Regions from separate parts of the Mesorhizobium sp. M0571 genome, predicted to be linked through region 2. Evidence: predicted binding sites of a transcription regulator. Region 2 holds the regulator's gene; each other region holds the start of a gene.
What was found. The regulator PhoB, encoded in region 2, activates phosphate uptake and scavenging genes when phosphate is short. The targets are predictions, from matches to a motif close to TGTCATNNANCTGTCAT.

Region 1 (4,144 bases), on a different contig from region 2:
TGCTCCATCACGCGCTTGTCGCGGGCCGCGGTGCCCATGGCTACCTCGAAAAACCGGTAAGTGTCCCTGCCCTCGGTCTTGGCGCGATGGAGTGCCGTATCGGCATGGCTGATCAGGCCGGCCTGGTCTTCGGCATCCAGCGGAAAGAAGGCGATGCCGATGCTGGCCGAGACAAGACCGTAGCCGACTGAAACTCTGTTTTCCTCCCGGATCGCAGCCAGCACATCCTCGGCTATGCGACCCGCGGCCAGTGGGTCGGGGAGGTTCGGAGCTATGATGGCAAATTCGTCGCCGCCGAGGCGCGCGAGCATCTGTCCGTGGCGCGGGATGCCGGAAATGCAGTGCGCCAGCTTCTGCAGCATGGCGTCGCCGGCGCTGTGGCCATAGAGGTCGTTGACTTGCTTGAACCGGTCGAGGTCAAGCAGCAGGAGCGCCAGATATCCATCCTTGCCGCTACGATCCATCGATGCGATTTCCGCTTCGAGCCGGGAAGAAAAGCTTCGGCGATTGGCAAGCCCGGTAAGTGGGTCGAAATGTGCGAGGCGGAGGATCTCTTCTTCCGCCTTTTTGCGCTCGCGGACGTCGCGAACGGCAAGCACTGTATGAGGCCTGCCGCAGTACGTGATCTTCCTGGCGATCAGCTCGACAGGAATTCTCGTGCCGTCGCTGCCCCTCAATTTCGCTTCCTGCGCCTGCTCGCCGAAGCCGGATATATCGGCTGTGCTCCGTTCGTCGAAAAGGTCGCCGAGCTGCATCGTGTTCAGGGTGGCTGTCGCCGTGCCCGTCAGTTTCGCCATGCTGTCATTGGCGCTGACGATGCGGGTGCCATCGCAAACGATCAGACCTTCGACAGCGGCATTGGCGAGATCGTGCATGCGATCGGCCTCGAGCTTCTGGCCGCGAAAACGCAGGTCGATCCACAGGGCGGCGCCCGACAGCACAAGGATTACCAGGCTGGCGACTGCTGCGGCAAACGCCTGGGAAACGGGGTCGATTGAATGTTCGGATATTTCAATCGAGGAATCCGGAAAGATCGACACTGCGGCCATCGCGATGAAATGCAAGCTGCAGATCGCCAGCGTCAAAAGCACGGCGCCGCCGAGCGTCGCGAGCGCGGATGGGCGACGCAAGACGACAAGAAGCGCCACTGCCGCGAGCGTCCCGCCGGCCAGAAGCGATATCGCGACAAGGGGCAGGTTCCACACGATCCGGCCTTCCACCTCGAATGCCGCCATGCCGATGTAGTGCATCGTCGCGATGGCGCCACCGAGAATGGCGCCGCCGACGAGGAAATGGTCGATGCCGCGGCGCAAGGTGGCAACCCACATCCCAAGCGCGGTCAGGATGACGGCGGCGGCAAGCGAAAAGGCGGATAATCCCGGATTGTATGCGTTTGGTATTCCCGGCGTAAACGCAGTCATGGCGATGAAATGCGTCGCCCATATGCCGAACCCGGTCGAAGTTGCGGCGATCATCAGCCAGACAAGCCGATTTCGGTCGGTCGATCGGCCGACATGCTTAAGGAGATTAACTGCTGAGAAGCAGGAAATGCCGCAGACGAGGGCGGCAAGTGCGACCAGTCTCAGGTCGTGCTGACTTACAATACAGTTATAGACCGTCAGCATCCTGGGTTCACTCGGTCTGCCAAAAAAACAGGGGAGGTGTGACTGATTAGCCCTTGGAGATTTTAACGAATGGTTAACCCGCGGGTCATGAGGCGGGTCTTTTCGGGGGAAACCAGACAAGTGCATGCCGCTCTGCCGAGAGGGGCGGTGGTGCAGTCCCCTGACGCCGCGCTTTCGGTAGCGAGCGCACTTTAGTCGGAAACGATGTTCATTGATCCGCAACAAAACCGTTGTCCGATTGTCATCAGCGCCACATATTGGCTTTGCGGAAGCGCCCCTTTCGCCAATGACAAACGGGAGATGAAACATGAAGTTCTTCGGCTTCGCGGCCGGTATTGCCGCCACCTTGACCCTGCTTTCCACCACCTCCGCCTTCGCCGTCACGCAGATCAGCTGGTGGCACGCCATGACCGGTGCCAACGCCGAGGTCGTCGACAAGATCTCCAAGGATTTCAACGCCAGCCAGAGCGACTATGAGCTCGTTCCGGTGTTCAAGGGCACCTATCCGGAGACGCTGAATGCGGGCATAGCGGCCTTCCGCGCCGGACAGGCGCCCGATATCCTCCAGGTGTTCGACGTCGGTACCGGCGTGATGATGGCGGCCGAGGGTGCGATCAAACCGGCGGCCGATGTGCTGACCAGTGCTGGGATGACCTTCGACAAGAGCCAGTATCTGCCCGGCATCGTCGGCTATTATTCGAAGCCGGACGGCACCATGCTGTCCTTCCCCTACAACTCCTCCTCGCCGATCCTCTACTACAACAAGGACATCTTCCAGAAGGCCGGCCTCGACGTGAACAGCCCGCCCAAGACCTGGAACGAGGTGTGGGAAGCTGCCAAGAAGATCAAAACGAGCGGCGCCGCCCCTTGCGGCTACACCTCGACCTGGCTGACCTGGATCCATCTGGAGAATTTCGCAGCGTGGAATGACGTGCCTTGGGCTACCCAGCAGAATGGCCTGGCCGGAGGTGATGTCGAACTCAAGATCAATGCGCCGATTTTCGTCAACCACTTCCAGGCGCTCGCTGACTTGGCCAAGGACGGCACATTCAAGTATGGCGGACGCACCTCCGAAGCCAAGCAGATATTCCTCGCCGGCGAATGCGGCATCTTCACCGAATCGTCAGGCGGCCTCGGCGACATCGTCAAGTCCGGCATGAACTATGGCATCGGCCAGCTTCCCTACGATACCGACGCCAAGGGCGCACCACAGAACACCACGCCGGGCGGTGCCAGCCTGTGGGTGTTCGGCAACAAGTCGGACGAGGAATACAAGGGCGTCGCGGCCTTCTTTGCCTATCTGTCCAAGACAGATGTGCAGGAATATCTGCACCAGAAGTCGGGATACCTGCCAGTGACGCTTGCGGCATACGAGGCGACTAAGAAATCAGGCTTCTATGACAAACACCCCGGCCGCGAGACACCCATCCTGCAGATGACGGGCAAGGCGCCGACCGACAACTCGAAGGGCGTGCGCCTGCCGAATCTGCCGCAGGTGCGTGATATCCAGAACGAGGAGCTCGAGAAGATGCTGGCCGGCCAGCAAACCGCTCAGCAGGCGCTCGACAATGCGGTCACGCGCGGCAACGCCGCGATCAAGGAAGCGCTGGAGAACTGACGGGATTATCTCGGTTAGTCGGTTGGAATATCGCCCACGCGAGCTCGCGTGGGCGATACCTGAATAGCGAGGGAAATCAGCCTGTCTCCACGCGTCGTCTTTCCCAACAAGATCCTGCCCTACCTGCTGGTGGCGCCACAACTCGCCATAACACTGGTTTTCTTCTATTGGCCGGCCGGTCAGGCGCTTTACCAGTCGATGCTCAGGCAAGACCCGTTCGGGCTGAGGAGCCGGTTTGTCTGGTTTGCCAATTTCCGGAAGGTGCTGGCCGATCCGGCCTACCTCAACTCGATCAAGGTCACGGTGGTGTTCTCTCTTGCGACCGCGATCGTTGCCATGGTTGTGGCCCTGCTGCTCGCGGTCATGGCCGAGAAGGCCGTGCGCGGCAAAGGCCTCTACCGCACACTGTTGATATGGCCATATGCCGTGGCGCCGGCGATTGCCGGCATGCTGTGGCTTTTTCTGTTCAATCCTTCGATCGGGTCGTTGGCTTATTTGCTGAGAAGCCTCGGCATCGCGTGGGATCCGCTGCTCAACGGCACCCACGCCATGATCCTGCTGGTGTCGGCGGCTGCCTGGAAGCAGATCAGTTACAATTTCCTGTTCTTCGTTGCCGGCCTGCAGGCGGTGCCGAAAACGCTGATCGAGGCGGCGGCCATGGATGGCGCCGGCGAGACCAAGCGCTTCTGGACTATCGTCTTCCCGCTGCTTGCGCCGACAACCTTTTTCCTGCTGGTCGTCAACACGGTCTATGCCCTGTTCGACACGTTCGGCATCGTTCATGCCGTCACCGGCGGCGGGCCGGGCAAGACGACCGAGACGCTGGTCTACAAGGTCTACAATGACGGCTTCGTCAATCTGATCCTCGGCGATTCGGCGGCGCAGTCGGTCATCCTGATGG
Region 2 (4,144 bases):
GAAGATCGAGGTCAAGAACCTCAACTTCTACTACGGCCAGAGCAAGGCGCTGAAGGACATCAGCCTGTCGCTGCCCGAGCGCAGTGTCACGGCCTTCATCGGGCCTTCGGGCTGCGGGAAGTCGACGCTGCTGCGCGTCTTCAACCGCATCTACGAGCTCTACCCGAAACAGACAGCCGAGGGCCAGGTCCTGCTCGACGGCAAGAACATTCTCGACCGGTCGCAGGATCTCAACCTGCTCAGGACCAAGATCGGCATGGTGTTCCAGAAGCCGACGCCGTTCCCCATGTCGATCTACGAGAACATCGCCTTCGGCGTCAGGCTCTACGAGAATCTCGGCAAGTCCGAGATGGACGGCCGCGTCGAACAGGCGTTGAAGCGTGCCGCGCTTTGGGGCGAGGTCAGGGACAAGCTCAACGCCAGCGGCTTGAGCCTCTCCGGCGGCCAGCAGCAGCGGCTCTGCATTGCCCGCACCGTGGCAGTGAAGCCGGAAGTCATTCTGCTCGACGAACCGGCCTCGGCCCTCGACCCGCTGTCGACCGCCAAGATCGAGGAACTGATCGACGAATTGCAAGCCGACTACACGATCGTCATCGTCACTCACAACATGCAGCAGGCGGCGCGCGTGTCGCGCCAGACTGCCTTCATGTATCTGGGTGAGCTGGTCGAGTTCGACCGGACCGAGAAGATCTTCACGTCGCCCCGCGAGAAGCGCACGCAGGACTACATCACCGGCCGCTTCGGCTGAGCGGTGCCGATCACGCAGACGAGGACAATATCATGGCCGAACATACAGTCGCGTCTTTCGACGAGGATCTCGAGCAGATCAGCAAGCTGATCCGCGACATGGCCGACCTCGCCGGTTCGATGGTCGGCGGGGCGACCAAGGCCCTGTTGAATTCCGACAATGCGCTGGCGCAGCGCGTTGTTTCGGACGACGCCATCATGGATGCGCGTCAACGCGAACTGGACGACCGCGCCATCACCCTGATCGCCAAGCGCCAGCCGATGGCCCACGATCTGCGCCATGTCGTCGGGGCGATCCGCATGGCCGGCGACCTCGAACGCATCGGCGACCTTGCCAAGAATATCGCCAAGCGTGTGAGTGCGGTCGGCCTCAGCGTCACGCCGCGCGACCTATCGCATTCCATCGATGCGATGGCGCAGCTGGTGCTCATCCAGGTGCAGGGCGTCATCGAGGAGTATGCTGCCGGCGATGCGGCCGCGCTGGCCAAGCTACGCGCCGCCGACGAGCGCATCGACGTCAAATACACGTCCGTGTTCCGCGAGCTGTTGACGTACATGATGGAAGACCCGCGCAACATCACCGCTTGCACGCATCTGCTGTTCTGCGCCAAGAATCTGGAGCGGATCGGCGACCATGTCACCAACATCGCCGAAAATGCGTATTATGTGCTGACCGGCGAGCAATTGCCTGTCAATCGTCCGAAGCAGGACGAAACGACAATGTCCGCACCGGTGACATGATGGGGGTGCCCAGCCGATGATCGCACCACGCATAATGGTGGTGGAGGACGAGGAGCCGTTGGGTGTGCTGCTCCGCTACAATCTCGAATCCGAAGGCTACCAGGTCGAGGTGGTGACACGCGGCGACGAAGCCGAGATCCGTTTGCAGGAGAATGTGCCCGATCTTCTGGTGCTCGACTGGATGATACCAGCGGTTTCCGGCATCGAGCTCTGCCGACGGTTGCGGGTGCGCCCCGAAACCGAGCGGCTGCCGATCATCATGCTGACCGCGCGCGGCGAGGAGAGCGACCGGGTGCGCGGTCTTTCGACCGGCGCCGACGACTATCTGGTCAAACCGTTTTCGACACCGGAATTCATGGCCAGGGTCAAGGCGCTGCTGCGCCGCGCCAAGCCGGAAGTGCTGTCCAGCGTGCTGAAGGTCGGCGACATCGTGCTCGATCGCGAATCGCACAGGGTCTATCGCAAGAAGAGCGAAATCCGGCTCGGGCCGACCGAATTCCGGCTGCTCGAATTCATGATGCGGCATCCCGGCCGCGTCTTCTCGCGCAGCCAGTTGCTCGATAATGTCTGGGGCGAGACGATCTACATCGACGAACGCACCGTCGACGTGCATGTCGGGCGGCTGCGCAAAGCCGTCAATAACGGCCGCATGCCGGATGTCATCCGCACCATCCGCGGTGCCGGCTATGCGATCAGGGAAGATTGACCTGCCTGGTCAGGCTACGTTCTTTCTGATGCCGGGCCTCATTTGCGCGCCCGGCGCGAAAATCTCCTGGTCGACGAAGCTTAACGCCCGCATCGCGCAGCCTTCGCGGATCAGCGGCAATTCGTTCGGCTCGGTGTCGAAGGAGATCGAGCTCGAATGCTGGCCACCGGCGGTCTGGGCGATGGCCTTGCGCAAGGCCGGCTCGATCAGATCGAAGGCGGCGGCACTGACGCCGACCATCGCGACCGGTGCTGGATCGATCAGCGCGAACAACGAGCCGAGACCGAAACCCAGCGCTTCGCCGGCCCTGCGGTAGGCCTCGCGTTCCGGCCCATCCTTCTCGCGGGCCCGGGCCGCCAACGCGCGCATGTCGGCGTCGCTGACGTCGGCGACCGGTTTGCTGTCTTCGCTCATCCCCGTAGCGTTGCGCCAGATGGCGTAATTGCCTGCATAGGCCTCGATGCAGCCGCGCCGCCCGCAACGGCAGAGCGCGCCGCCTGGACGATGGATCATGTGGCCAAACTCGCCGCCCGAGGAATGCGTGCCGGTGAACAGCTCGCCCTTCAGCACCAGCCCCATGCCGATGCCGTGCGAAAGCAGGATGGCGATGAAGTCGTCGCGATAGCGATCCGGATCGCGCCAGCGCAAAGCCACCGCCATCATATTGCAATCGTTCTCCACCGTGGCCGGGATGCCGAATTCGTCTTCCAGCATGTCGGCAAAGGCGATGTCCGTCTGCGGCGTGATCGGCGACCACAGCATGGCGCGTGCAGGGGAGTCGGTAATTCCCTGAATCGCCAGGGCGATGCGGGCGACACTGCGGACGTCAAGGTCTGGATCTTCCAGCCGGCGCCGGACGATGGCCATGCATTCGCGGATCAGCTCGTCGCGCGGCATGGTCAGCGTGTCCAGCCGGCGCTGTTCCTCGACGACCACCTGTCCCGCATAGTCGATGATGGCGGCCGACAGGAAATTCAGCGACAACACCACGGTCAGCACCGCCGCCGCTTCCGGGTTGAGGGCGAGGCCGACCTGCGGACGACCGCGTTTCAACGAAACGGGCTCGTTTGCCTTGCTCTCGGCGAGGATGCCTTCCCGTATCAGGTCGGAGGAGATCGCCGATATGGTCGAATGGCTGAGGCCGGTGGTTGCAGCGATCTCCGTACGCGACGGCTGGCTGGCCCGGCGCACCGCCGAGATCACCATCGCCCGGTTGCGCCGGCGCAAATCGTCATGGCGGATTCCGACCGACATCGTTTTGCTTTCCTCCCGGTTGCCGCGGCCGCTCATGAACCGGAAGCCGTCGGTAATGTCCGACAAATAGTGTCAGATACAGGCAAATAGTGTCAGATGCCGGCGGCGCTGTCATCGTTTATTCCGACACTCGAAAAAACTCGGAGAGTCATCAAAATCCATCAGAATCGATGTTGACAGCAGCCGGAGATCGGGTCAGTATTTTTTCGAGGCTCGAAAAAATTAACGCCTCTAGCTGGTCTTTGGGCCAATTGGTCACGCCGTACGCGGCGCAGGGAGGATATGATGAAGAAATTCACGACCGCCATTCTGGCGGGTGTCGCCATGACGCTGACGCTCGCGTCGGTGGCGCAGGCTAAGGACAAGGTCATCGGCGTTTCGTGGTCGAATTTCCAGGAGGAGCGCTGGAAGACCGACGAAGCCGCAATGAAGGCCGCCATCGAGGCCGCCGGCGACAAGTATATTTCCGCCGATGCACAGTCCAACCCGGGCAAGCAGCTCACCGACGTCGAGAGCCTGATCTCGCAGGGTGCCAACGCACTGATCATCCTGGCGCAGGACGCCTCGGCGATCGGGCCGGCTGTGCAGAAGGCGCTGGACGAAGGTATTCCGGTCGTCGGCTACGACCGGCTGATCGAGAACAAAGACGTCTTTTACCTGACCTTCGACAACAAGGAGGTCGGCCGCATGCAGGCC
Region 3 (4,144 bases), on a different contig from region 2:
CTCGCCGCAGGGAGATCATGTCAGGTTTGCCCCTCATTGCCCTGCCGGGCATTTCTCGCCGTATAGTGACGGGAGAAAGACGCCTTCACAAAAGTTTCGCCAATTGCCAGCGTTGCAGAAAGTGCGGCGAGGTCGCGGCCCCTATTGTCTGAAGCGATTGCGCAGCTGCGCCGCCGCTGCTCGCCGCCCGAAAATACCGCTTGCGAAACGCAATCAGTCAAGCTAGAAAATTACCGATTGCAAATCACAACTGGTTAGGAGGAAATCATGCCCAAGCTGACTGTCAAAGCTTTCACCCTGTCGATCGACGGCTTCGGCGCCGGTCCCGATCAGGATCTGAAGAACCCGCTGGGTGTCGGCGGGGAAGCCCTGCACAAATGGATGATCGGCACCCGAACCTTCCGCGACATGTTTGGCAAAGATGGCGGGACCACGGACACGGACGACGCGTTCGCGGCGCGCAGTTTCGAAAATATCGGGGCGTGGATCCTGGGCCGCAACATGTTCGGGCCGATCCGCGGACCCTGGAAGGATGAAAGCTGGAAAGGCTGGTGGGGGGACAATCCGCCCTATCATGTGCCGGTCTTCGTGCTCACGCATCATCCGCGGGACCCTATCGTCATGGAGGGCGGCACGACCTTCTATTTCGTGACCGACGGTATCCACTCAGCGCTGGAAAAGGCGAAAGCAGCGGCTGACGGCAAGGATGTACGGCTGGGCGGTGGCGTCGCCACGATCCGGCAATATCTCCAGGAAAAGCTCATCGACGACATGCATCTGGCGATATCGCCAATGCTGCTCGGCTCAGGCGAGAACCTTTTTGCCGGCATTGACATGCTCAAGCTCGGCTACCGGTGCAGCGACCAGGTTGCGACGTCGAATGCAACGCACGTCATCATCAAGCGCGCCTAGCTTGTTGCAGGGCGCCGCCACTGAGGCAGCGCCTTCCTCGCTCGTTTACTCAGTATTTCTCCGGCACATACAGCTCGCGCGGCAGCACCTGGCGCTCGTATTCGGGATTGAAGACGCGCTCCGGTAGCGTGATCTCCTCGTGCGGCACCTCTTCATAGGGCATTTGCTTGAGGAGATGGTCGATACAGTTCAGCCGTGCCCGCTTCTTGTCGTTGCCCTCGACGATGAACCACGGGGCTTCGGGAATGTTGGTGCGGGCGAATGTCTCTTCCTTGGCCTTGGTGTACTGTTCCCAGCGCACGCGCGACTGCAGGTCCATCGGCGACAGTTTCCACTGCTTCATCGGGTCGTGGATGCGCATTAGGAAGCGCATCTGCTGCTCCTCGTCGGTGATGGAGAACCAGTATTTGACCAGCGTGACACCGGAACGGACCAGCATGCGTTCGAAATCCGGCACGTCGCGGAAGAACTGCTCGGCCTGATCCGGCTGGGCAAAGCCCATCACCCGCTCGACGCCGGAGCGGTTATACCAGGAGCGGTCGAACAGCACGATCTCGCCGCCGGCCGGCAGATGCGGAACGTAGCGCTGGAAATACCATTGCGACTTCTCCCGCTCGGTCGGCGCCGGAAGTGCTACGACGCGGCAGATACGCGGATTGAGCCGCTGGGTGATGCGCTTGATGACGCCACCCTTGCCCGCCGAGTCGCGGCCCTCGAAGACCACGACGAGCTTCTTCTTGTGATAGGCGACCCAGGACTGCAGCTTGATCAATTCGGATTGCAGCGTGATGAGATCGCGAAAATATTGCAGGCGGTCGATCGATGGCGGATGTGCATCCTTGTAGATCTTGGCGATCTCCATCGACAGCGCCGGCTCCGAGATTTCCAGCTCATAGTCTTCGTCGAGCGTGTCGGCGAGTTCCGCTTCGAGCCAGTCCCTGGCCGGGGAATTCTGTTTTGTCTCGGTCATTTGCGCCGCTCCGCTTACAGCCGCCAGACGCTCTGCCGCCCGGCCGGGCGGCCGGAAAACAAAGCGCCGAACCGAAATTACTATAGGCCGGCAATGACGGTTTTATTGCAGCCCACCCTGCGCCGGCTGCGCGTCCAATCCGCAAGATGTGATCGATCTTGCCCCTGCAGCATGGGAGACAAGCGGCACGAATTGTCCTACAAATGCCCGGTTCATTCAGGGCTGACGCTTGAAGCGCGGCCTTTTCCAATAAATCGTGAGGATACGACATGGAATACCGCACTCTCGGCCATTCCGGGCTGAAGGTCTCGACGCTGACCATGGGCACCATGACCTTCGGCGGCGGCGGCGCGTTTTCGGCGGTCGGCAAGACCGATCTCGACGAGGCGCGCCGGATGATCGACCTTTGCATCGACACCGGCATCAATGTCATCGACACCGCCAACGTCTATTCGAACGGGCTGTCGGAAGAGATCATCGGCGAGGCGCTCGGCGGCAAGCGCAAAGGCGACGTGCTGATCGCCTCCAAGGCGCGCATGCGGATCGGCAAAGGCCCTAATGATGAAGGCCTGTCGCGCTACCATCTGATCCGCGAATGCGAGAGGAGCCTGAAGCGGCTCAGAACCGATGTCATCGACATCTATTTCCTGCACGAGTGGGATGGCCTGACACCACTCGAGGAAACCATTGCCGCGCTAGACACTCTGGTCACGCAGGGCAAGGTTCGCTACGTCGGCTGTTCCAATTATTCGGGCTGGCAAGTAATGAAGGGACTCGGCATCGCCGACCGTCAGCACCAGCCGCGCTTCGTTACCCAGCAAATCCATTACACGCTGGAAGCGCGCGAAGCCGAGTATGAATTGTTGCCGATCTCGGTCGACCAGGGGCTCGGTGTGCTGGTCTGGAGCCCGCTCGCCGGCGGATTGCTGTCCGGCAAATACCGCCGCGACCAGCCGACCGCCCGCCAGCTCAGCGGCTGGTCGGAACCGCCGATCCGCGACGAGGACCGGCTGTGGCGGATCGTCGATGTGCTGATCGACGTCGGCAACAACCATGGCGTGTCGGCGGCGCAGGTGGCGCTTGCCTGGCTGCTCGGCCGGCCCGCTGTCAGCTCGCTGGTGATCGGCGGACGAACCGAAGCGCATTTCAAGGACAATATCGCTGCTGCAAGCCTGGTGCTTGCCGATGAGGAGCGCACACGCCTCGACGCGGTCAGCAGGCCACCCGTGCTCTATCCCTACTGGCACCAGCAGTTCACGGCGAAGGACCGGTTCGGTCCGGCCGATCTGGTTCTCGACCGGGACGGCGCCTGAAAAACGGGCTGAAGCCGGACTCCCGGAACTGCGCTGAGATATGGAGCCGATCGTGCCCTGCGGTGTTGTATTTGTGGCTCAATGCTCCTAGGCAAGGGCCAAGCACAATGAAAGGAAACGATATGGCGCGAGCACCGAACTACGGTCAGGAACGCAAGGAACGCGACCGGCAGAAGGCTGCCAAGAAGGCGGAAAAGCAGGCTGCCAAAGTCGCGGCCAAGGAACGGTCGACGCCCGAGGACGAAAGCGAGTCCCAAACCAAAACCGAAACGGCAGAGTGATGAGATCCGGCCCGCCAGGCGGGCCGGATCTCGGTCAAGTCCCGCTATGCCTTAGGCGGGCGCCTTGTCGCTGACGAAGACGTTCACTTCGCGGGCGGCGGCAATGAAGGCCCGTCTTGCGTTCATGGCCGGCTTGTCGCCGGCCAGCGCATCGTGACAGGCCTGCAGCGCTTCGCGATGCTTGGGGCTGCGCTTGCCGGGCCAATTGTTGAGGAGGTAGTCGGAAGCCTCGCGAGCCGTACGCAAGAGCTGGTTGCTTCCCGCCGCGCCCTTGACGGTCACGGGTGTGTCAAATCGATTGTTTTCCATCGCCGCTCTTACGCCATCAGCATTTGCGAAGCGAGACCGAAAGTAGCTTTCTTCGCTCATCTGCCTTTTTCGTGATCAATGGCCGCGGATCCGGACTCAGGCGACGACGGCAAATCCCCTGGCGCGCAGGCCGCGCCGGTCGTTGCGCAGCGACGTTACCAGCCGGTCGCGGCTGCCGACGATATGGGCTGAAAGCAGGCGGGCAGCCCCATCGGCATCGCCTGCCCGCACCGCCGATAGGATGGCATGGTGTTCTGCCCAGGCACGGCCAAGTGCCGCCTCGTCGCGAACCTCGAGCCATCGGGCGCGCGACAGCCGCGTCATCGCGTCGCGAACCGCCCTGAACAGGAACTCGTTGC

Region 1: a site for PhoB is predicted at 1,854-1,870, ahead of ugpB (sn-glycerol-3-phosphate ABC transporter substrate-binding protein UgpB). Genes of this name have one in related genera too.
Region 3: a site for PhoB is predicted at 1,976-1,992, ahead of ppk2 (polyphosphate kinase 2). Genes of this name have one in related genera too.

Annotation. Positions count from the first base shown of each region.
Region 1 covers NZ_JAMYQT010000026.1:35,068-39,211, forward strand. Annotated here, with positions in the region: gene NKI85_RS25665 (bifunctional diguanylate cyclase/phosphodiesterase) at 1-1,625, opposite strand, end outside; gene ugpB (sn-glycerol-3-phosphate ABC transporter substrate-binding protein UgpB) at 1,933-3,243, shown strand; gene ugpA (sn-glycerol-3-phosphate ABC transporter permease UgpA) at 3,325-4,144, shown strand, end outside.
Region 2 covers NZ_JAMYQT010000001.1:409,146-413,289, forward strand. Annotated here, with positions in the region: gene pstB (phosphate ABC transporter ATP-binding protein PstB) at 1-748, shown strand, start outside; gene phoU (phosphate signaling complex protein PhoU) at 781-1,488, shown strand; gene phoB (phosphate regulon transcriptional regulator PhoB) at 1,505-2,194, shown strand; gene NKI85_RS02025 (ROK family protein) at 2,204-3,448, opposite strand; gene xylF (D-xylose ABC transporter substrate-binding protein) at 3,734-4,144, shown strand, end outside.
Region 3 covers NZ_JAMYQT010000008.1:161,889-166,032, reverse strand. Annotated here, with positions in the region: gene NKI85_RS12610 (dihydrofolate reductase family protein) at 268-912, shown strand; gene ppk2 (polyphosphate kinase 2) at 962-1,882, opposite strand; gene NKI85_RS12600 (aldo/keto reductase) at 2,152-3,195, shown strand; gene NKI85_RS12595 (hypothetical protein) at 3,318-3,476, shown strand; gene NKI85_RS12590 (DUF982 domain-containing protein) at 3,528-3,785, opposite strand; gene NKI85_RS12585 (GntR family transcriptional regulator) at 3,882-4,144, opposite strand, start outside.